2 regions of the Stenotrophomonas maltophilia group sp. vghtpe118 genome follow, and region 2 is predicted to be linked to the other one. Evidence: riboswitches for the same ligand, from Rfam matches in the RefSeq annotation. Region 2 holds a riboswitch; the other holds the start of a gene.

Region 1 (11,926 bases), 680 kb from region 2:
CGCGATGCGCTGGAACAGCAGCTGGCGAAACTGGGCGACCAGCCCGGCATCCTGGTCGGCACGCAGATCCTGGCCAAGGGCCACGACCTGCCGAAGCTGACCCTGGTGGTGGTGGTCGGCATCGACGAAGGCCTGTTCTCCGCTGACTTCCGCGCCAGTGAGAAACTCGCGCAGCAGCTGATCCAGGTGGCCGGTCGCGCCGGGCGTGCACGTGACCCCGGCGAGGTCTGGCTGCAGACCCATCACCCGGGTCACCCGCTGCTGGAAACCCTGGTGAGCGGTGGCTACCACCCGTTCGCGCAGGCCGAGTTGAACCAGCGGCAAGCCGCAGGGTTCCCCCCGTTCGCGCACCTGGCGTTGATGCGCGCCGAAGCGCAGCAGGTGGAGCATGCCAATGCGTTCCTGCTGGCTGCGCGGCAGCTGCTGGGCGAGCAGAACGTGGTGGAGGCGTACGGCCCGATGCCGGCGCCGATGCCGCGGCGCGCGGGCTACCAGCGCACACAGCTGCTGCTGTCGGCGCCGCAGCGGCCACCCTTGCATGGCGTGCTCGCGCAGCTGGTGCCGCAGCTTTATGCGCTGCCGGAAGCGCGCAAGGTGCGCTGGTCGCTGGATGTGGATCCAACGGACCTGTATTGATCCCGTAGAGCACTGCCGAGCATGGCTCGGCACTACCTTAGAGCCGAGCCGTGCTCGGCTGCGTTTCAGTACCGGGCAGTGCTTACGTCAGCGGCGACATCACGCCGCGCTGGTAGGCCGGCCGCTCGCGCAGGCGCGCATACCAATCCGCCAGGTGCGGAAGCTCCGGTCGCTGGATCGGCAGTTCGAACCAGGCATAGACCAGCGAGCCCAGCGGGATGTCGCCCATCGCGAACGTCTCGCCCGACAGCCACGGCTGCCTGGCCAGGGTGGCGTCGGCCATCGCCAGGTAGTCACCGGCGCGCACGATGGCGGCATTGATCCGCGCTTCGTCGCGGTCGGCCGGCGCGGTGCGCATGATGCCCCAGACCAGGTCGCTGTACAGCGGCGCCATCCGCGAAGTGCTCCAGTCCATCCACTTCTCGGCCTGGGCGCGTTCCATCGGGTCCTCGGCGTACAGGGTGCCCAGCGCGTAGCGGGCGCTCAGGTAGCGCACGATGGCGTTCGATTCCCACAGCGGCAGGCCGTGGTCTTCGATCACCGGCACCAGGCCGTTGGGATTCATCGCCTGGTACTCCGGCGTCTGCGTGCCGCCGTGGCTGCCACCGACCTCGATGGATTCGTACGGCAGGCCGATTTCCTCAGCACACCACAGCACCTTGCGGACGTTGCTGGAATTGCGGCGGCCCCAGATCTTCAACATGCGGGTTTCCTTTGCTGGCAATGCGAGCGGCAACGATACGCCTGATCGTTACGGGTGTGTGCGTGCCGGATGCGGGATCTTGCGTCTGTAGCATGCCGGCCAGCGGCCGGCACTACCGGTTCTTTTGCCGGCACTACCGGTTCTTTTTTGGCAGCGCGCGCACGTAGGAGGACTTGCCATCCTTCTTCAGCTCGAACAGGCCGATCGCCGCCAGCAGGTCGCTGAGCTTGCCGTAGCCATAGTTGCGCGGATCGAACGAAGCCTGGTTGCCGATCTGGCTGCCGACCGGGCCGAGGTGCGACCAGCCATCCTCACCCTCGGCCGCGGACACCGCACGGCGCAGCATCTTCACCAGCCGGGTGTCACTGCGCATTTCCGCACCGCTCTTGCGTGGCCGGGCATCGTCGTTGGCCACCGGCTCGTTCGAGGCCTGCTCGCTGGACGCCTGTTCGGCATCCGGCACGCTGGCATGGGTCTGGCCCAGTGCCTCCAGGTAGGTGAACTTCGAGCACGCATTGACGAATGGCTCGGGCGTCTTCTTCTCGCCGAAGCCATATACCTTCACGCCATCGGTCAGCAGGCGCATCACCATCGGGGTGAAGTCCGCATCGCTGGAGACGATGGCGAAGCCATCAAGGTTGCGCGCGTACAGCAGATCCATGGCATCGATCACCATCGCCATGTCCGAAGCGTTCTTGCCCTTGCTGTAGGCGAACTGCTGGATCGGGCGGATCGCATACTCATGCAGCACCGCTTCCCACCCCTTCAGTCGCGGGCTCTTCCAGTTGCCGTAGGCACGGCGCACGTTGGCCACGCCGTAGCGGGCGACTTCCGCCAGGACCTCGTCGATCTTCGAGGCCGGCGCATTGTCGGCGTCGATCAACAGGGCGATGCGCTTTTCCGGTTCGCTCATGGGCTCCTCACGGGCCGTTGCCTGAACCCGAGTATCGCCGATCCGGGCCGGCGCTGACGTGACAGGTGGCCGCCGTGCGAAGATGCCAGGCGCTTCCCCCGATGCCCCCACTGGAGTGAGTCGATGAGTCGCGAACGCGTTCCCCACCTGGTCGTTGTCGGCGGCGGTTTTGCCGGTCTCTGGGCCACCCGTGCCCTGGCCCGCGAGCGCATACGCATCACCCTGGTCGATCGCCGCAACCATCACCTGTTCCAGCCGCTGTTGTACCAGGTGGCCACCGCCGGCCTGTCCGCGCCGGATATCGCCGCACCGCTGCGCCACATCCTCGGCCACCAGCGCAATGTGGAAGTCCGCCTCGGCGAAGTGGTGGCCATCGACAAGCAGGCGCGGCAGATCCGCATGGCCGATGGCAGCACGCTGGACTACGACAGCCTGCTGCTGGCCACCGGCGCCACCCACGCCTACTTCGGCAACGATCAGTGGGCCGATGATGCGCCCGGCCTGAAGACGCTGGACGATGCCATCGCGCTGCGCCGCAAGCTGCTGCTGGCGTTCGAACGCGCCGAGGCTGAACCGGATCCGGCGAAGAAGGCGGCGTGGCTGAGTTTCGCCATCGTCGGTGGTGGTCCCACCGGTGTCGAACTGGCCGGCACCCTGGCCGAGATCGCGCGCCACACGCTGCGCAACGAATTCCGCCACATCGACCCGGCCAGCGCCAGGGTGCGGCTGGTCGAGGCTGGGCCGCGCGTGCTGTCCTCGTTCCCGGATGTGCTTTCGCTGAAGGCGCGCCGCCAACTGGAAAAGCTGGGCGTGGAAGTGCTGACCGGAACCCCGGTGAGCGACATCGACAGCCAGGGCTTCAAGCTCGGCGAACAGTTCATACCGGCGCGCACCGTGGTCTGGGCCGCCGGCGTGGCCGCTTCACCGCTGGCGCGCACGCTGGACGTGCCACTGGACCGCGCCGGACGCGTGCCGGTGCAACCGGACCTGACCCTGCCCGATCACCCGGAGCTGTTCGTGGCCGGCGACCTGGCCGCACTGAGCCAGGCCGACGGCAAGCCGGTTCCCGGTGTGGCACCGGCCGCCAAGCAGATGGGCAAATACGTGGCCGAGGTGATCCGCGCACGGCTGCACGGCAAGCCCGAGCCCGGTCCGTTCAAGTACGCCGACTACGGCAACCTCGCCACCATCGGCCGCATGGCCGCGATCGTGCACTCGGGCCGCCTGCAGTTGTCGGGTGTGCTGGCGTGGTGGTTCTGGCTGGCCGCGCATGTGTTCTTCCTGATCGGCTTCCGCAACCGCATCGTGGTGCTGCTGAACTGGGCGGTCGCGTACTGGAGCTACCAGCGCAGTGCGCGCATCATCTTCGGTGATGACCGCGACGACCGGCGGCCAAGGCGGTAGGGCTGCACGCAACGGGGTCGGATCCCTTTCCGCAGGAAAGGGCTCTGACCTCGTCAACACCCTCCACGCATGGCGTGGATCTACTGGTTCATCGGGCCACCGGACACCCGCCGTTTCGACCAGGTCCGGCAGAAGTCCTCCTTCCTCGCGGTGTCGGCAATCTGCGCGGCACTCCAATGCCGGGTGATCCAGATCGTCAGTGCGGTACTGCTGAGATGCCAGCGCAGCATGCCGCGCTGCGGTTGCCGCCACAGGTAGCGCCGGCAATCCAGAAGGCCTCCCGCTCCACTTCAGGCACCTTCTTCATCGCGTCCTTGTCGAAGAACTGGGCGGTAAAGCGCCAGGGGTTCATCGGCTGGTATCCCGCCCGTGGCTCGCTGCTACACGCAGCCACACCACTGGGCGCACGGTCGGCCGGCTTCGGCCGACCGCCTGCCAATGCCAGCCCGAGCAGGTACAGCAGGCCAGGCAGCAGCGCGATGCCGGCGACCAGCACGACGACGGAGATCCATGCTTTGCCGGCGGCACGCATCGCTCACTGTGCCTTCGGCTTTGGATACCACAACGCGTTGACGATGACCCAGCGCTGGTCGAAGCGCCCCATGTGGAAGTAATCGACGAACCAGGGGGTCTCCAGCCGCACCGAGGCCGCGTTGCCGGTCACGTCCAGCACCGTGCAGCGACGATCCCATTGATCCTTCGGGGTCTTCAACGCGCCCTGCTTCGTCAGCGAGACCAGTTCTTCCTTCGACATCCGGCGCAGGCCCAGGCGTTCGTCGGGTGTATCGCCGAGCACAGCGCGCTTGGCCAGGTCCGGATGCAGGGAGCGGGCGACGCGCTGCGGGTCGGCCTCCAGCTGGCCGTCGACGTAGTCGTGGCAGGTGGCTTCGATGGCCGCGATGGTGGCCGGGTCGGCGGCAGGGCTCGTTGCTGCGGAAAGAGCGAACAGCAGGGCGATCGTGGACATCCGGGTCTCCAGCTCTGGGCGCGGGGCGATCATCGCATGGGCCGGGTAGCCCATCCACGCGTGGCGTGGATCTACAGGACCGGCGCCTGCAGCCAGGCCAGCTTGCGTTCGCGGGGCTGCTGCTTGAGTTGCCACTCGGCGCGTGAGGCGGCGGCCCGGTCCGGGTATTCGCGCACGGCCAGCACGCGCAGCGGTGGCCGGGCCCGGGTGTAGCGCGCGCCCTTGCCGGCCTGGTGGGCGGCGAAACGCGCGTCCACGTCGGTGCTGATGCCGGCGTAATAGCTGCCATCGCGGCATTCGAGCAGGTACAGGAACCACGGGCGGGCGGAAGGGGCCATGCCTGGATTATGCCGTGCTGCACTGCAGCGGATATACTGGCGCCCGAATGCAGGAGAGAGGCGCCGCGCTGGCGCCCGCCGAAGGCGCAGGCTCCCATGATCGCTCAGGCCGGTGGGCTGGAATCCCACCAACCATGCATTCGACTCGCCGAGCTGGAGAGAGGTCACCGGGCATGCCCGGGACGATCCGCCGAAGGGGCACGCGGCCAACGCCGCTGAACTCTCAGGCAAAAGGACAGCGGGAGCGGCACCGGTCATCGTCATCCCGTCATTGCGCAGGCAGTGGTGGCAGTTGCGCATGGCCGGCCCCACCGCGCCCGGAGCCTGTTCCATGCTGCTGTCCATCATCTACCTGATTGCCATTTCCGCCGAAGCCATGACCGGTGCACTGTCTGCCGGCCGCCGCCGCATGGACCTGTTCGGTGTGGTCATGATCGCCTGTGTCACTGCCCTCGGTGGTGGATCACTGCGCGACATCCTGCTCGGCCACTACCCGCTGGGCTGGGTGAAGCATCCCGAGTACCTGGGGTTCACCGTATGCGCGGCGCTGATCGCCACTTGGGTGGCACGCTGGATGCACCACTTCCGCCGCACCTTCCTGGTACTCGACGGACTGGGCCTGATCGCCTTCACCCTGATCGGCTGCTCGATCGCGCGCGAAGCCGGCCATGCGATGCCGATCGTGCTGATCGCCGGCATGCTGACCGGGGCGTTCGGCGGCGTGCTGCGCGACATCCTCTGCAACGAGGTGCCGCTGATCTTCCAGAAGGAGCTGTACGCGATCATCGCGCTGCTGACCGGCGCGGCGTATCTGTTGCTGCTGCAGTGGGGCGTGGCCGACGCCACCGCGATCCTGTGCTGCCTCGGCGGCGGCTTCGCGCTGCGCCTGATGGCGATCCACTACCGCTGGGAAATGCCGAAGTTCGTGTACCACGACGAAGTGCATTGAGGTTCGCGTTCGCCTGGGGTTCCATGCTGGGCGCGGATCGACTGCACCACCCCGGCGATGTACCTGGCGCTGTCGCTCATGCGCAGCGCCAGGCGCATCGCCGGTGCAGATGGGCCGGTCTCCAACTCCGGCCGGCCCTGATCGCGGCCGCACCCCCGCAGGCGCTGGCCGCCATCCACACACGTGCCGCCATCAGGCGGCTTCATTCACGCCGCTTCGGACACCTTCACTTCACGACGGGCACGCACGGCCGCAGCCAGTCGCTCCAGCACGGTCACGGTGGTGTCCCAGTCGATGCAGCCATCGGTGATGCTCTGCCCGTAGACCAGCGGCTGGCCTTCCACCAGTTCCTGGCGGCCCCCGACCAGATGGCTCTCGATCATCACGCCCACGATGCGCTGTTCGCCGTCTTCCATCTGAGCGGCGATGTCGTCGATCACCTTCGGCTGGTTCTCGGGGTTCTTCAGGCTGTTGGCATGGCTGGCATCGATCATCAGGCGCGCCGGCAGCTTGGCCTTGGCCAGCACCTGGCAGGCCTCAGCCACGCTGCCAGCGTCGTAGTTCGGTTGCTTGCCACCGCGCAGGATCACATGGCAATCCGGGTTGCCGGTGGTCGACACGATGGCAGTGCCACCCTGCTTGGTGACCGACAGGAAATGATGCGGGTTGGATGCCGCACCCACCGCGTCGGCGGCGATCTTCACGTTGCCATCGGTGCCGTTCTTGAAGCCGACGGGGCACGACAGCCCCGAAGCCAGCTCGCGATGCACCTGGCTTTCGGTGGTGCGTGCGCCGATCGCGCCCCATGCCACCAGGTCGGCGATGTACTGCGGCGAGATCACATCGAGGAATTCAACACCGGCCGGCAGGCCGAGCTTGTTGATGTCGCGCAGGAGGCCACGGGCGACGCGCAGGCCCTTGTCGATCCTGAAGCTGCCGTCCAGGTCCGGGTCGTTGATCAGGCCCTTCCAGCCCACCGTGGTGCGCGGCTTCTCGAAGTACACGCGCATGACGATTTCCAGCTCGCCAGCCAGCGCGTCGCGCAGCGGCTTCAGGCGCTGGGCGTACTCGATGGCGGCCTTCGGGTCGTGGATCGAGCACGGGCCCACCACCACCGCCAGGCGGTCGTCACGGCCGTGCAGGATCTGGTGCAGGGCCGCGCGCGAGGCGCTGACGGTGTCGGAAGCCTCATCGTCACAGGGCAGCATCGCCAGCAGCTGGGCGGGCGGTGTCAGCGGTTCGATGGTGCGGATACGCAGGTCGTCGGTGTGCGGGGGCATTGCAGGAGATCTCCGGAACGTTGGGGGTCCCCAGCGTGGCGGCATGAAAAAAGCCGCCAGGTTCGCTGGCGGCTTTCGGGAATGCGTCTGAAGCTTTCTTCAGGGTGAGCGCAGTCCTTCCTCCGCCAGTGGCTTCGGAAAGTAATACCAGTAAAAGCGGGTGGCGGCTGCGTTCATGGGATCTATTGATAGCACAGCTTTTGCGCAGTGCAAAATGTTTCATCCGCAACTGGGCGCGCGGTTCAGTGATGCGCCTGACCGCGCAGCCCACGCGGTGGCCGCCGTGCAAGGTCGCTCATCTGCCATGCACTTCCACGTCCAGCAGCAGGCCTTCGTGGATGTCGGCCCAGCGCTCCAGCACGCGGTCCAGCTCCTGCCGGGCCTCGTCCAGCTGCTCGGGATTGAGCAGGGAACGGGTGGTGTAGAGATCGGACACCAGCCGGCGCAGTACCGCTTCCGGGATGGCCACCGAGGGCCCTTCCATCTGCGGCAGCTGCAGTGCCGGCGTATCGCCCTGCGGGCCGTACAGCGTTACCTGGAGCGTGCTCTGCATGATCAACTTCCCTGCGGATGGACATGGGCAATGTCCTGTTTACCGCGTCCGGGTGACAGACGCATGTGCCGTGCGCCTCCGGAGGCGCTGTTACAAGGTGGCCAGAGCGGTGTAGAGCTCGATGAGGGTGTAGGACATGGAAGGCCTTCCTTGAGGTTGATGAGGTTGCCGGCCAGCGGCCGGCACTACCGCAACGAGCGCATGGCGCGTTTGCGGATGTAGGCATTGGCATCGCCAGGGTGCTGCTGTTGCCATCGTGCGCACAGCTCACGCAGCCACTGCGGTTGAGTCTTGCCGGCATCGTTGAGCCAGTTCCCGACCGAGTCCTGCACGTAGCGCTCCGGGTCGTTGGCCATTGCTTCCAGCATCGGCAACGCGAGTTCTGGATGCTGCTTGAACAGCGCGATATGCGTGGACCACACGCCTCGTGGGCGCAGCGCTTCGCAGGCGAAGCGGCGCAGGTAAGGCGATGCTTCCTGCGTCCACACCTGCAGGTACTCAAGCGCCTGCAACGGTGCGGCAACGATGTCGCTGCGCAGCGCCAGCCATGCCCATTCGCGCACGCCGAAGTGCGGGTCGTCAGCCAGCGGACGCATCGCCCGCAGCTTGGCCGGCAGCGCCGCGCTGGCATCGCTGCCAATCAGGTAGCAGGCCCAGCCACGCACGGTGTCTGATGCGTGTGCCTGCCAGTGCGCGGGATCACCCTGGCCGGCTTCGTGCAGCAACCGCGCCGCCAGCGCCATGCGCTGGGTGATGCCCTTGCCGGAGGCGTCGCGCATACGTTGCAGCGCTTCCGGCTCGAGCACAGGTGCCACCCCCTGCAACAGCGCGGCGAAATCCACTGCCAGGCATTCGGCCAGATGCGTGGCAGCGGCACCACTGCTGTTGAGTGCACGCAGCCGTTCCGCGGGAATGGGCGTGCTCATGCGGCGGCTTCCCGCCCGGTGTCCGTGTGCTGCCAGACCTTGTGCAGCAGTTGTGACAGCTGCTGCCGTTCATCAGCATCCAGGCCGTTGAACAGGCCGCTGATCCATTGAGTGTGCCGCTCGAACAGCGACTCGGCCAAACGCTTGCCCGGTGCGGTCAACACGATCTGCAGACGACGGCCATCCTCGTCATCGCTGCGACGCTGCAGCAGGCCTTCGCGCTGCAGGCCATCGAGCAGGCCGCTGATGGTGGCCCGGGTCACGCCAGCGCGCTCGGCCAGCGCGTGCGGCGCCAGTGCGCCGCCGGCCCCGTGCAGCAGGAACAGCACGATGAAGCGACCCTCGCTGAGCCCGTGCGGTGCCAACCGTGCAGCGCAGTCGCGATCGATCGACGAGGACAACGAGAGCAGCTGGAAGCACAGGCGGAGCTGCGCGATGTTGGCGTGGCCGCGCCGCTGCGCTTCCTCCAGCAACGCCTGATGCTTGGCTTCGATCATCCTTTCCTAACTTCATGATTAGGCGCCTAATCATATGGAGGAGTGGCCAGTGGAAGCAAATCGGAGTTGACTCAGGAAGTGCGTCCCAGCAGCAGCCGCGCGATCAGCCCCCCGCCCTCGCGGTGCAACAGCTGAAGTTCGCCCGCGTGGCGCTTCGCCACGTTGGCAGCCACGGCCAGTCCAAGTCCGGCGCCCCCGGTGGCGCGGCTACGCGAGCCCTCGCTGCGCTGGAACGGTTGCAGCAGGCGTGCGCGATCGATCTCGGCGATGCCAGGGCCGCGGTCCATCACGTCCAGCTGCACTCCATCACCCGCCGTGGCGACCCACAGCTCCACGGCGCCCGCGTAGCGCTCGGCGTTGTCGATGAGATTGTCGACCGCGCGCCGGAGCAGCAGCGCATCGCCATGCCACGGCAACGTATCCGGGCCCTGAAGGGAAATGTCGACCCCGCGCAGCAGCGCCGCCTGCACGCAGTCCTCCAGCAGCGCTGAAAGATCCAGCATCCGCATCTGCAACGGCTGCAGCTCACCGCGTGCGTAGTCGAGCACCTGCTCGATCATCGTATCCATGCGCTCGATGTCTGCCACCATCCTGGCGGCCTGTGGCGCGGGAGCGAACTCCGCGCGCAGGCGCAGGCCGGTCAAGGGCGTGCGCAGGTCATGCGCCACGGCCGCCAGCATATGCGTCATGTCCCGTGCCTGGGCGCGCAGACGTTCGCGACCGGTGCTGATCGCTGTGGCCAGTACCTGCACTTCGCGTGGACCGTCATCAGGCAATGGCGTTTCGGCCTGCAGGTCGACCCGTGCGCTGGCTTCAGCCAGGCGTCGCAGCGGGCGCCCCAACCGGATCGACGCCCACGCCGCCAGAGGGGCCAGCAGGATCGCACCGCCCAGCAGGGCGAGCATCACCTGGCGGCGCCAGGCCGCCAGGTCACTGTGGTCGCTGCCGACCACCCGCCATCGGCCATCGGCTTGCCGCATCCCCAGTTCGAACGGCGGCCACTGCATGGCGGTCAGCAACGCGGCCTGCGATTTCAGCACGCCAGCACGAGCGGAGGCGTCCAGTACCGCGCCACCCTCGATGACCTGCACATCGGGCGCCCTGCCCTGCCCCGTCCACACCAGGCGTACATTTCTGGCCGGCAGGTCCATCTGCAGCGCCACCAACTGGGTGAGCCAGTCACTGGCGCTGCCCCGGGGTGGCGCGTCCTGCGTCGACATATGCAATCCCAGTGGCGCCGGCGCCTGTTCCCCACGCAGCACCTGCATCGCATAGTCCAGCCGCATCGGTGGCGGCGCGGGCCGGGGCATCCACCCCACTACCGCCACGCTGACCAGGGTTGCCAGCAGCAGGCTGGCCAAGGCCAGCATCGCGATCCAGCGGGTGGTTGACCACCGGCTGCTCACAACACCCCTACCTCCGCGTTGAAGCGGTACCCTTCGCCACGCAGTGTCTGCACAAGGGCTTCAGCGCCGGACGCGGCCTGCCCGAGCTTGCGGCGCAGGCGGCTGATCGCAAGGTCGACGGCACGGTCCACGCTGTCGCTGGCTTCGCCGCGACTCAACTGCAGCAGCTGTTCGCGCGCCAGCACCCGCCCGGGACGTTCAGCCAGTGCCAGCAGCAGGGAGAATTCACCGCGGCTCAGCACCAGTTCGGCGCCATCCGGCGCGAACAGGCGACGCTGGTCAGGCAGCAATCGCCAGCCATCAAACCGCAGCTCGCTGGCCACCTGTGCGCGCAGCTTGTCCTGCCTGCGCATCAGCGCGCGTACCCGCGCCAACAGCTCGCGCGGGTCAAACGGCTTGGCCAGGTAGTCGTCCGCGCCCATCTCCAGGCCGATCACGCGATCCGGCGCGGCCCCCATCGCCGACAGCATCAGGATCGGGATCGCCCGCGCCTGCAGCCGGCGGCATACCGACAGGCCATCCTCACCGGGCATCATCCAGTCGAGGATGATCAGGTCAGGACGTTCAACCTGCAGCAACACGTCCAGCGCCGTTGCATCCGCCGCCACACGCACCTGGTAGCCGTGCAGCAGCAGGTGGTCGGCGATGGCGTCACGAATGCTGGCATCGTCATCGACGACGATGACGCGGATGGGAGTGTTCATTGCCTCAGTATCCCGCACCTGTGTATCAGGACGGTATCAATGCCGATATCGCAGTGATACGCCGCTGCGCGCCAATGGCCGCCCACGATCACTGCGGAGTCTCCCCTTGCGCCTGTTCCTGCTGCCCCTGTTCGCCATCCCCTTGCCGGCGCTCGCCTCCGATGCCGCCGAGCACGTCCTGCCGATGTGGATGCAGGGCGGTCATCCGGCAGTGGCCGTCTCGCTGGACGGGCGTTCAGAGCCGCTGCGCTTCGTGGTCGACAGTGCCGCCGGGGCAACCCTGGTCGATGCACGCGTAGTGCGGCGCTACGGTTTGCAGGATGCGGAAGCGGCAGTGTCGCAGGCCCAGGGCGCGAGCGCGAAGGCGGCGCAGTTGCAGCGCATGCGCAGCACAGCGTGGCAGCTGGGCAGCTGGCAATTGAAGGCCAGCGGCATGCAGGTCGACCTGTCATCGCTGGCGAAGGGCGATGATCCGGCCATTGACGGCTTGATCGGCAACGACCTGACCGGGCGCTGGGACACCCGTTGGGACTTCGGCCGCAATCAACTGGCGCTGTGGACACCCGGCGGCTTGGACCTGGAAGGGCCGGGTTGCCAACCCAATGCGCTGCCCGGCCGCGATGACGGCCTGCGCCAGTTCGGCTTCATCA
Region 2 (11,926 bases):
CGCCCTGGCGGCGCTGTTCTGCACCCTGCAGTTTGGCCTGATGGCCAAGCGCGCGCAGATCGACATGGTGCTGGTCGGCATGACCACGGTGGCCCTGTGGGGCTTGATGCGCCACCTGTGCGAACGCCGCAACCTGGCTGCCTTGTGGCTGGCGGGGTTCGCCGCTGGCCTCGGCACGGTGACCAAAGGCGTGGGTTTCCTGCCGCTGCTGATGGTCCTGCCGTGGTTCGGCTGGTGGCTGTACCAGCGTCGCCGCGGGCGCAGCGTTGACGGCCCCCACCCGGCAACGCTGCTGTGGCTGATCCCGGCCTTCCTGCTGGGCGTGTCGGTGTGGCTTGCGCCGCTGGGCTGGGCCCTGCTGCACACGCCCAGCGCCGAACTGCAGGCCTACGCGCATGAGCTGTTGTTCAAGCAGACCGGTACCCGCTATGCCAACGCCTGGCACCATCGCCAACCGGCCTGGTACTACCTGCAGGTGATCCTGACCCTGTGGCTGCCGGGCAGCCTGCTGCTGCCGCTGCTGTTCAAGCCGTGGTGGCGCCGCATCCGCCGGGGCGACCGCCGGCAGTGGCTGCTGCTGGGTTGGGCGCTGCTGGTGCTGGTGTTCTTCAGCGCCAGCCCGGGCAAGCGCGAGGTCTATGTGCTGCCGATGCTGCCTGCGATGGCACTGGCGGTTGCGCCGTTGTTGCCGGGCTTGCTGCGCCGGCTGTGCGTGCGCCGGTATCTGTTCGGCTACAGCGTGGTGCTGATGCTGGCCACCGGCGTGCTCGGCGTGATGCTGATGACCGAGCACCCGTGGGCCTTGGCGCAACTGGAGCGCCGGGCCATGCCCGATACGCTGCTGCCGGTGCTGGGTGATGGCCTGCTGACCTTCGCCATCGCGCTGGCCACGTTGGCCGTCTGGTTGCGGGTGCGCCGCGCCACGACCCTGGTGCTGCTGACCCACGGCATGCTGTGGATGCTCTACGGCCTGGTGCTGATCCCGGCACTGGATCCCTACGCATCGGCATCGGCGCTGATGCGCCGCGTCGGCGCGCGGATCGGTCCGGACGCCGAATTGGCGCTGGTCGCCTGGCGCGAGCAGAACCTGCTGCAGGCTGACCGCCCGGTACGCGAGTTCGGCTTCAAGCGGCCCTGGGCCGAGCAATGGCACGATGCCGGCCCCTGGCTCGCCGAAGCGCCGGACAAGCGCTGGTTGCTGGTGCTGGACGAGGCGATGAGTCCCTGCGTAGACCGGGCCAAGGTGATCGACATCGGCATGGCCAACAGGAATCGTTGGCAACTGCTTCCCGGTACGGCCTGGGACCCGCAATGCCACGCCGAACGGGCCGGCTCGACCGCCGAAGAAGACTGAACGTTGACTCGTGCCGGGGAAATCATTAACTCGGCGCGAACGAGCGTCCGACCCTTCTCCGACATGCAGGTGACGAGCATGGCTGCGGATTCCCGAACCCGCCTTCCCTCAGCATGCCCGTTCGTCCCCTTGATTCGATCGCGCCGCTTGCGACATCGCCACTGGCGTCAAGATTCGCCGTAACTCACTTTTGGCTGCCTGTCGCAATCGGTCTGCCCGTGTTTGCGCTGCTGATGGGGTTCGGCGGCGACCAGTGGGTGGCCGATCACCTGTTCCGCCTTGAGGGCAGCCGATGGGTGCTACAGGACGCCTGGATCACCCGCACGGTGGTGCACAAGGCCGGCAAATGGCTGAGCACGTCAGCGGCCTTGGTCGCGATCCTGCTGTGCTTCCACCACTGGCGTAAAGGACGCGATCACACCCTGCGGTGGGCGCTGCTTTATGTCGTACTTGCCCTGGCGCTGGGCACCGGCGTGATCTCCCTGCTGAAGTCACTGGTGCCGATGGAATGCCCTTGGGACTTGCTGCGCTACGGCGGCCACCAGCCATTTATCGGGCTTTTCACCGCACGCCCCGCTGGCATGGCCGCGCAGGCCTGCTTCCCGGCCGGGCACGCCAGTGCCGGCTACGCCTGGCTGTGCCTGTACTATTTCGCCCTCCTATGGCGCCCGTCGTGGCGCTGGGCCGGGTTGTGGATCGGCCTCGGCGCCGGTTTGGTGTTCGGCATCGGCCAGCAGCTGCGCGGTGCGCATTTCCTTTCGCATGACGTCGCCACTGCATTGATCTGCTGGCTGCTTTCGCTCGGCCTCTATCTGATCGCCAAGCGCGTCCTGACACACCGTCAACTGAACCATGCCAACCGCCAGGAGGCAAACGCATGAGCGCATCGGTCCAACGGCCCGCCCGCCTCCCCGCCCTTGCGGGTCTGCGCCACTGGCGGCCGCAGCTGTCCACCGAAGCGCTGATCGCGCTGACCAGCCTGTTCTTCGCGGTGGCCGGCAATGGCCTGTTCTGGCACAGCGCGATGGCCAGCCATCCAGGCAGCCTGCGCTACGCGCTTTCGCTGCTGCTGTTGCTGCTGGGTGCTCACGGCGTGCTGCTGGGCATCCTGGTCTGGCGCTGGAACGCCAAGGTGGTGATCAGCCTGTTGCTGCTGGTGACCGCATTCGCCGCGCACTACATGAGTCGCTACCACATCTACCTGGATGCGGACATGCTGCGCAACGTGCTGGCGACGGACCCCAAGGAAAGCCGCGAGCTGATGACCGTGTCGCTGCTGTGGCCGGTACTGTTGCTGGCCGTGTTGCCGATGGCGGTGTTGTGGCGCGTGCAGCTGCGTCGCCGCAGCTGGGGCCGCACCCTGCTGTGGCGGCTGGGCTTCCTGCTGGTGGCCGCGGTAACCGCCGTCGGCGGCGCGTTGATCTCGTTCCAGGATGTTTCAGCACTGATGCGCAACCAGCGCGAAGTGCGTTACCTCGCCACCCCGGCCAACGTGCTGCTGGGCATGCCGCGTGCGCTGCGTGGCGACAACCCGGTGCAGCGCGCACCGAAGCTGCCGATCGGCACCGACGCCAAGGCCACTCCGCGAGCGCCGGCCAGCAAGCCGCGCCTGCTGGTGATCGTCATGGGCGAGACCGTGCGTGCGCAGAACTGGGGCCTCAACGGTGGCCGCAACACCACTCCGGAACTGGCGCAGGCCAGCGTGATCAATTTCCCGGACATGCATTCGTGCGGCACCAGCACGGAGGTCTCGCTGCCGTGCCTGTTCTCGCCGTGGGGCCGCCACGACTACGACGAGAAGAAGATCCGTGCGCACCAGTCGCTGCTGCACGTACTGAACCGCGCCGGCATCGCGCCGCTGTGGCGTGACAACCAGTCCGGCTGCAAGGGCGTGTGCGAGGGCCTGGACTTCCAGTCATTGTCCGACGCCACCACACCCGGCCTGTGCGCCGATGGCCGCTGCATGGACGAGATCCTGCTGCAGGACCTGGCCACCCAGGTGCGGGCCAAGCCCGGCGACCGGGTCGTGGTGCTGCACCAGCTGGGCAACCACGGCCCGGCCTATTTCGAGCGCTATCCGCCCGCGTTCCGCCGCTTCACCCCGACCTGCGACACCCGTGACATCGGCCGCTGCTCGCGCGACGAGATCACCAACAGCTATGACAACGCCGTGCTGTACACCGATCACTTCCTGACCAAGACCATCGGCACGCTGCAGGGCATGCAGGACTACGACACGGCGATGATCTACCTGTCCGACCATGGTGAATCGCTGGGCGAGAAGGGCCTGTTCCTGCATGGCGTGCCGTATGCGATCGCACCGGCCGAGCAGACCCGCGTACCGATGACGATGTGGTTCTCGCCGGGCTTCGCCAGCAGCCGTGGGTTGGACCTGCAGTGCGTGCGCAAGCGTTCGGCGGCCTATACAGACCACGACAACCTGTTCCCGTCGGTGCTGGGCCTGATGCAGGTTAAGACGGCGCTGTACGAGCGCGACCGCGACGTGTTCGCCAACTGCGAAGGTTGAGGGGTGTTTGGCAGGGCTTGCAGCCCTGCACCTGCAGGGGCAACGGCAACGGCCGAAGCAACAGCAGAAGCGGGTTTCCTGAGGGGTGGCGGGGTGGGTCCGGTTGCGGGGGACGCTGCAAGTACGTCCATGTAAGCTCGGTCGCCGCATCCATGCGGCTCACGCCCCCGCAACCGGCCCCACCCCGCCTTCGACAGTTTTCCGCGATCTGTTGGAACGATCTTGGGGTCAGATCCGTTTTCCGGAAGAAAACGGATCTGACCCCATTTTGATTGTCGATACCTGACAGATGTGTCGACCAAGGTCGACACCTACCAACAGCCGCCACGATCTGTCAGACGTGGGGCGGTGTGGGCTTGCAGGACCGTTGGCGCCATGGATGGCGCCATCGAGCCCCCATGGATGGGTTTACAGCGTGTCCTGCAAGCCCACACCGCCGCGCCATCCCACGGATACCCCGCTGTTGCGGTTGCTTCGGCGGTTGCTGTTGCTTGTGCTCTGGCCTCTGCGGGTGCCGGGCGCCGCCCGGCCGACTTCCGCCACTTGCGGTGGCAGCGACGGCCCACTAGCCTTCGGCCGTCGTTCACCACCCAAGGACCGCCCGTGAAACACCGTCATCTCCTGCTGGCCTCGGCAATCGCCGCCGCCACGCTGGCCCTGGCCGCCTGCAAGAAGGAAGCTGCCCCAGGCACCGATACCGCCAGCAGCAGCGCTCCGGCCGGTGAAACCGCCGACCAGTTCGTGGCCCGCATCAATGCCGAATTCAAGGCCGCTTACCCGGAGATGACCTCGGCGCAGTGGCTGTCCTCCACCTACATCAACGGTGATTCGGAACGCATTGCGGCCAAGGCCAACGAGCGTTCGCTGACGCAGCTCAACAGCTGGATCGAACAGGCCGCCAAGTTCGACGGCAAGCCGATGAGCGAGGACAGCAAGCGCGCGATCCACCTGCTGAAGCTGATGTCCTCGATGCCTGCACCGCGCGACCCGGCCAAGCTGGCCGAGCTGACCCAGATCGCCACGCGCATGGAAGGCAGCTACGGTGCCGGCAAGTACTGCACCGATGCCAATGATCCGAACTCCTGCCGCCAGCTGGGCGAGCTGGAACAGGTGCTGGCGCGCAGCCGCGACTATGACAAGCAGCTCGACGCCTGGCAGGGCTGGCACAGCACCACCAAGAGCATGCGCGGCGACTACCAGAAGTTCGTCGGCCTGGTGAACGAAGGCGCCAAGGGCATGGGCTTTGCCGACGCCGGCCAGATGTGGCGCAGCGGCTACGACATGCCGCCGGAGCAGATCGGCCCGGAAACCGACCGGCTCTGGGAACAGGTCAAGCCGATGTACGAGCAGCTGCACTGCTATGCACGCGGCAAGCTGGACAAGACCTACGGCAAGGACAAGGCCGAAGTGGGCAACGGCCTGATTGCCGCGCACCTGCTGGGCAACATGTGGCAGCAGGACTGGTCGAACCTGTGGGACCAGCTGGAACCGTACCCGGGTGCCGGCAGCCTGGACATCACCGCTGCACTGGAAAAGCAGTACCAGGCCAACCTGAGCGCGGCGCTGGCCAAGGCCGGCAAGGACGCCAACGTGGCGGCCCAGTACAAGGCCCAGCGCGAAGCCGAACTGCGTACCGCCAAGCAGATGACCGAACGCGCACAGGACTTCTATGTGTCGCTGGGCATGCCGTCGCTGCCGCAGTCGTACTGGGAACGCACCCAGTTCATCAAGCCCGACGACCGCGATGTGGTCTGCCACGCCAGCGCCTGGGACATGAACATGGAAGGCGATGTGCGCACCAAGATGTGCATCAAGCCGAACGAAGAGAACTTCACCACCATCTACCACGAGCTGGGCCATATCTATTACGACCTGGCCTACAACCCGCTGCCACCGCTGTTCCAGGGCGGTGCCAACGATGGCTTCCATGAGGCGATCGGCGACACCATCGTGCTGGCGATGACGCCCAAGTACCTCAGCTCGATCGGCCTGGTCGATGCACCGACCGAGAGCCGCGAAGCGGTCATCAACAACCAGATGCGCATGGCGCTGTCGGGCGTGTCGTTCCTGCCGTTCGGGCTGATGATCGACCGCTGGCGCTGGGGCGTGTTCGATGGTTCGATCACCGCCGACAACTACAACAAGGCGTGGTGGGACCTGAAGGCCAAGTACCAGGGCGTGGCCCCGGCCAGCCCCCGTGGCGAGGAATTCTTCGATCCGGGCGCGAAGTACCACGTGCCGGGCAACACCCCCTACACCCGCTACTTCCTGGCCCGCATCCTGCAGTTCCAGTTCTACAAGGGCCTGTGCGATGCAGCCGGCTACAAGGGCCCGCTGCACGAGTGCACCTTCTACGGCAACAAGGAAGCCGGCCAGAAATACTGGGCGATGCTGAGCAAGGGTGCCAGCCAGCCGTGGCAGGCCACGCTGAAGGAGCTGACCGGCACCGACAAGCTCGATGCCGGCCCGATGATCGAGTACTTCACTCCGGTCAACGAGTGGCTGAAGCAGCAGAACGAAGGCCAGATGTGTGGCTGGCAGGCCAACGCGGCCCCGGCGGCGAAATGAGAAAAGGGGCGGATCCGCAAGGATCCGCCCCTTCTCCGTGTTGTAGAGCCGAGCCATGCTCGGCTCTACAGATTCGGCGCGATCAGCTGTCCTTCTTCGCCGCCATCGCCGCGGCCAGTTCCGCCTTGAATTCCTCGAAGGTCTGGCCCTTCTCTTTCGCTTCGGCGTGCGCGGCGTCGCGCAGCGCATCGGAGTACATCAGGCGCACCGGCGTGCCGTTGCGCTCGTGCAGTTCACCGGCCTGCATGATCAGCGCCAGTACCTGTGCGGCGGAGTCACTGTGGCCGGCGATACGGCCGTCCATGCCCAGCACCCATTCGCCGTCGCGGCGCACGACACCGGCCAGCAGGGTGCGCTGCGCGTCGCGCAGTTCGGCATGCGGCTCCACCGGCGAGGCCTGGGCAGCGGCCTTGTTGGCGGCCTGCTTTTCCTGGCGACGGCGCTGGTCGCGGCGGGTCTTGGAGCTGGTGGACATGGTGCAATACCGCTGCGAGGGGGGCGCAAGGATAGCGCACCCCACCCGCCACGCCGCTTCACACCCCCTCAATCCAGCACTTTGCCGTGCCGCCAGTAGCCCATGAAGCTGATCGCGCGGCGATCCAGCCCGCAGTCGCGGACCAGATGACGACGGATCGCCATCACCGCCGCTGCCTCGCCTGCCACCCAGGCATACAGCGGCCCGACCACGCGGGTATCGGCCTGTTCCCAGAGGATCTGCGTATCGACGTCGATCTCCTCCGGCGCATCGCCGGCAGCCACGCCCGAGGCCGCTGCCAGCCGCGCCTGCACCGCCTGCAACAGAGGCGCCCCGTACGCCGCGCGCCCGCGCGGCAGCCAGACCAGCTCGGCGGAAGCCGGTGCCTTCAGCGGCACCGCGTCGCCGGCCTGCGCCACTTCCAGCAGCGCCAGCGTACGCGGCGGATCCACCATGGCCGCCAGTTCCTCAAGAATGCCGGCCACCGCCGGTAACGCGGTTTCATCGGCCACCAGCAGCACCTGGCCGACGCCGGCCGGCGGCTTCCATTCCCAACCTTCGCTGCTGTCGGCACAGTCGGCATCGGGAGCCAGCAACACCACACGGTCGCCGGGGCGTGCATGGATGGCCCAGCGCGAGGCCGGCCCGGTCTCGCCATGCAGCACGAAATCAACATCGACTTCGCCCAGCTCTGCACGCAGCTGGCGGATGGTATAGGTGCGCATCGGCGGGCGCTGATCGTCCGGCAGCGCCCGGTAGCGGGGATACCAGTCCTCGCCGCTGGGCACCTGTGGCAGGTCCTGCCCGGGCAAGGGGAAGAATACCTTGATGCGCTGGTCCGGGCCTTCGGTCTTCATCCGCGCCACGTCGGCGCCGGTGAACACCATGCGGTCCAGGGAAGGGGAAAGAACGCGGCGCTCCTTCAGCGCCACCTCGAACAGGCGGTAGGTCTGCTGCGCAGCCATGGCGAAACCTCATGCAACGACATTGGGTCGGCTGGCTGTCGTGCACCCACGCACCGGCTGGCTGGAATGCCCAGCCTAGTCCGGCCGTTCCCTGCCGCAAGTGTTTCGGGCATCGCGGCCCACCCTACCCCTGCGCGCTGCTCAGTGACCCGTGCAGGCTGCCTGCGCCGCGCGCTCGCGCTGGTGTTCCCAGTACCAGAACACGAAACCGGCGCCGAAGAACGCCGCCTGGCCCAGTGCCAGGTGCAGCGGGCTGCCGCTCAGCAGTGGTGACACCACGCCGGCCACCACGGTGCTGATCATCAGCTGCACGAAGGCCTGCAGCGACGAGGCCAGGCCGCGCTGATGCGGGTACATGTCCAGCACCGCCAGCGCCAGGATCGGGAAGATCAGCGCCATGCCCATGCCACCCAGGAAGATCGGCAGTACCGCCCATGGCAGCACGAACTGTGGCGACAGCACCACGTAGCCAACGTTCAACAGCACTGACAATGCGCAAAGGCCGAAACCAATGGAGACCTGGCGGGTGGGCGTGGTGTGCCCGGCCATGCGCCCGGACAGGAATGAGCCGGTGGTCATGCCGCCGATGGTCGGGATGAACAACCAGGCGAAACCGCCCTCGCCCAGGTGCAGGTGCTGCATCACGAACACCGGCGCCGAGGAGATGTACAGGAAGATTCCACCAAAGCCGATGCTGCCGGCCAGCGCCAGGCGCAGGAAGCGTGGATTGAAACCGATGCGCACGTAATCACGCAGCAGCACGCGCGGCGACAACGGCACGCGCGCTTCGACGGGATGGGTCTCGGGCAGGTAGCGTGCAGTGGCCGCCAGCAGGACCAGCCCGAACACCACCAGGAACCAGAAGATCAGCGGCCACCCCGCGCCACTGAGCAGGATCCAGCCACCGATGATCGGCGCGATGGCCGGGGCGATGCCGAACAGCATGGACACCTGGCTCATCAGCCGCTGCGCGTCATGGCCGTGGTACAGATCGCGGATCACCGCGCGGCCGACGATCATGCCGACACCCGCCGACAGGCCCTGCAGCGCACGGAACGCCAGCAGCGTGGTCAGGTCGGTGGACAGTGCGCAGCCCACCGAGGCGCCGACGAACACCACCAGGCCACCGAGGATCACCCGCTTGCGGCCCCAGGCGTCGGACAGCGGACCGTGCGCCAGGCTCATCAGGCCGTAGAACAGCAGGTAGACGCTGATGGTCTGCTGCACCGCCACCTCGTCCACCGCCAGGCGCTGGGCCAGCTGCGGGAAGGCCGGGAAGATGGTGTCGATCGAGAACGGGCCGAACATGGCCAGGCCGGCAAGCAGCAGGGCCATGCGGCGGGTGGAGGGAGCAACAGCGGCGGTCATGGGAAAGGCGTCCGGCAGGGCCATGCGCGGCACGCACGGCGGGCGCCGGTCCCTGTCTGCAGGGAGGGCGCCAGATGAATTCGGGTATCTGGCCATCATAGGTGGGGATTGCGCCTGATGCCATGCAGCGATGCACAAAACGCACGTCCGGGCCATCGGCCATTCAGGCGCAGCGGCCAGGCCCGTAGACGGCCAGCGGGCCCGCAACGGGCTATAATCGGCGGGCAACACGGTGGGAGAAGCGGAACACCGCTGCCGAAGGCGCAACGCCCGTAATCGCTCAGGCCCGATACCACCCGTAACAGAACTCTGGAGAGACCGGTTCGATCCGGCGCCGAAGGGGCACGAAGCTGCGGTTTTCCGCGCTTCCAAACTCTCAGGCAAAAGGACAGAGGGGCGCCCCGCAGACCGCCGACCGGCGGCTTGTGCCCGTGCGTGTGCCCTTTCCTGACGGATCCTTCGCCATGTCCCAGAACACCCCTTCCCTGCGTGAGCTCGAGCACCACAATGCGTTCGTCGAGCGCCACATCGGCCCCAACGATGCCGAGATCGCGCAGATGCTCGACGTCGTCGGCCACGCGTCGCTGGATGCGATGACCGATGCCATCGTGCCGGCCAAGATCAAGTCGCCGGCGCCGCTGGCGCTGCCGGAGTCGATGACCGAAGTGCAGGCACTGGCGAAGATCCGCGCGATCGCCGACAAGAACACCGTGCTGCGCAGCTTCATCGGCCAGGGCTACTACGGTACCCACACCCCGAACGTGATCCTGCGCAACATCCTGGAAAACCCGGCCTGGTACACCGCTTACACCCCGTACCAGGCCGAGATCTCGCAGGGCCGCATGGAAGCGCTGATCAACTTCCAGACCCTGTGCGCCGACCTCACCGGCATGGAGATCGCCAACGCCTCGCTGCTGGACGAAGCCACTGCCGCCGCCGAAGCGATGACCCTGGCCAAGCGTTCGGCCAAGTCGAAGTCGGACACCTTCTTCGTGCACGACGCCGTGCACCCGCAGACCCTGGAACTGCTGCGCACCCGCGCAGAACCGATGGGCATCGTGCTGCGCGTCGGCACCCCCGCCGAAGCACTGGAAGCGGAAGCCTTCGGCCTGCTGCTGCAGTACCCGGACACCTTCGGCCAGATCGGCGATTACAAGGCCCTGGTCGAGGCCGTGCACGCACGCGGCGGCTTGGTGGCCGTGGCCACCGACCTGCTGGCGCTGACCCTGCTGGCCGCACCGGGCGAATGGGGCGCGGACATCGTGGTCGGCAACAGCCAGCGTTTCGGCGTGCCGTTCGGCTTCGGCGGCCCGCACGCCGCGTTCATGGCCTGCCGTGACGCCTACAAGCGCTCGATGCCGGGCCGCCTGATCGGTGTCTCCATCGATGCCCAGGGCAACCCGGCCTATCGCCTGACCCTGCAGACCCGTGAGCAGCACATCCGCCGCGAGAAGGCGACGTCGAACATCTGTACCGCACAGGTGCTGCTGGCGGTGATGGCCTCGATGTATGCGGTCTACCACGGTCCGGAAGGCCTGACCCGCATCGCCCGGCGCACCCACCGCCTGGCTTCGATCCTGGCTGCGGCACTGCGCAACGCCGGCGTGCAGGTCGGTGGCGACTTCTTCGACACCCTGCACATCACCGGCGTGCATGCCGATGAGATCCACGCCAAGGCACGCGCCGCCGGTTACAACCTGCGCGCGATCGACAGCGACTCGGTCGGCATCAGCCTGGACGAGACCGCCACCCGCGCCGACGTGGTCGCGCTGGCCACCGTGTTCGGCGCGCAGGCTGACGTCGAGGCGCTGGACGCCAGCACCGCCGACGCGCTGCCGGCCGGCCTGCTGCGCCAGTCCGCGTTCCTGACCCACCCGGTGTTCAACACCCACCACAGCGAGCACGAACTGCTGCGCTACCTGCGTTCGCTGGCCGACAAGGACCTGGCGATGGACCGCACGATGATCCCGCTGGGCTCGTGCACCATGAAGCTCAACGCCACCGCCGAGATGATCCCGGTGACCTGGCCGGAGTTCTCGCAGATCCACCCGCTGGTGCCGGCCGACCAGGCGCTGGGCTACAAGGAACTGATCGACACGCTGGAAGCGATGCTGGTCGAATGCACCGGCTACGACGCGGTCAGCCTGCAGCCGAACTCCGGCGCGCAGGGCGAGTACGCCGGCCTGCTGGCGATCCGTGCCTACCACCGCTCGCGCGGCGAAGGCCACCGCGACATCTGCCTGATCCCGGACTCGGCACACGGCACCAACCCGGCCTCGGCGCAGATGTGCGGCATGAAGGTCGTGGTGACCAAGACCGATGCCAACGGCAACGTCGACGTCGAGGACATCCGCCTCAACGCCGAGAAGTACAGCGACCGCCTGGCCGCGATCATGATGACCTACCCGTCCACGCACGGCGTGTTCGAGGAAGAGGTGGTCGAGATCTGCGAGATCATCCACAAGCACGGCGGCCAGGTGTACACCGACGGCGCCAACATGAACGCCCTGGTCGGCGTGGCCAAGCCGGGCAAGTGGGGTTCGGACGTTTCGCACCTGAACCTGCACAAAACCTTCTGCATCCCGCACGGCGGTGGTGGCCCGGGCGTGGGCCCATGCGCGGTCAAGGAGCACCTGGCCCCGTTCCTGCCGGGCAAGCTGGGTGACAAC

The links. Region 2 has a riboswitch for glycine ahead of gcvP (aminomethyl-transferring glycine dehydrogenase). Riboswitches for the same ligand answer to the same signal wherever they lie in the genome.
Region 1: linked by a shared signal. The riboswitch ahead of ACUDTM_RS10440 (trimeric intracellular cation channel family protein) and the one ahead of gcvP (aminomethyl-transferring glycine dehydrogenase) in region 2 are both predicted to bind glycine.

Annotation. Positions count from the first base shown of each region.
Region 1 is NZ_CP199672.1:2,275,078-2,287,003, forward strand. Features, by position in the region: gene ACUDTM_RS10405 (primosomal protein N') at 1-636, shown strand, start outside; gene ACUDTM_RS10410 (glutathione S-transferase family protein) at 719-1,339, opposite strand; gene ACUDTM_RS10415 (NYN domain-containing protein) at 1,473-2,252, opposite strand; gene ACUDTM_RS10420 (NAD(P)/FAD-dependent oxidoreductase) at 2,376-3,656, shown strand; partial or broken gene ACUDTM_RS10425 (hypothetical protein) at 3,737-4,188, opposite strand; gene ACUDTM_RS10430 (nuclear transport factor 2 family protein) at 4,192-4,623, opposite strand; gene ACUDTM_RS10435 (GIY-YIG nuclease family protein) at 4,695-4,961, opposite strand; glycine riboswitch at 5,002-5,091, shown strand; glycine riboswitch at 5,105-5,208, shown strand; gene ACUDTM_RS10440 (trimeric intracellular cation channel family protein) at 5,293-5,910, shown strand; gene ACUDTM_RS10445 (3-deoxy-7-phosphoheptulonate synthase) at 6,117-7,190, opposite strand; gene ACUDTM_RS10450 (hypothetical protein) at 7,486-7,743, opposite strand; gene ACUDTM_RS10455 (DNA alkylation repair protein) at 7,929-8,669, opposite strand; gene ACUDTM_RS10460 (MarR family winged helix-turn-helix transcriptional regulator) at 8,666-9,166, opposite strand; gene ACUDTM_RS10465 (sensor histidine kinase) at 9,238-10,536, opposite strand; gene ACUDTM_RS10470 (response regulator) at 10,569-11,276, opposite strand; gene ACUDTM_RS10475 (aspartyl protease family protein) at 11,383-11,926, shown strand, end outside.
Region 2 is NZ_CP199672.1:1,592,313-1,604,238, forward strand. Features, by position in the region: gene ACUDTM_RS07485 (ArnT family glycosyltransferase) at 1-1,354, shown strand, start outside; gene ACUDTM_RS07490 (phosphatase PAP2 family protein) at 1,468-2,235, shown strand; gene ACUDTM_RS07495 (phosphoethanolamine transferase) at 2,232-3,881, shown strand; gene ACUDTM_RS07500 (M2 family metallopeptidase) at 4,485-6,449, shown strand; gene ACUDTM_RS07505 (hypothetical protein) at 6,532-6,924, opposite strand; gene ACUDTM_RS07510 (siderophore-interacting protein) at 6,993-7,889, opposite strand; gene ACUDTM_RS07515 (multidrug effflux MFS transporter) at 8,031-9,257, opposite strand; glycine riboswitch at 9,557-9,659, shown strand; gene gcvP (aminomethyl-transferring glycine dehydrogenase) at 9,722-11,926, shown strand, end outside.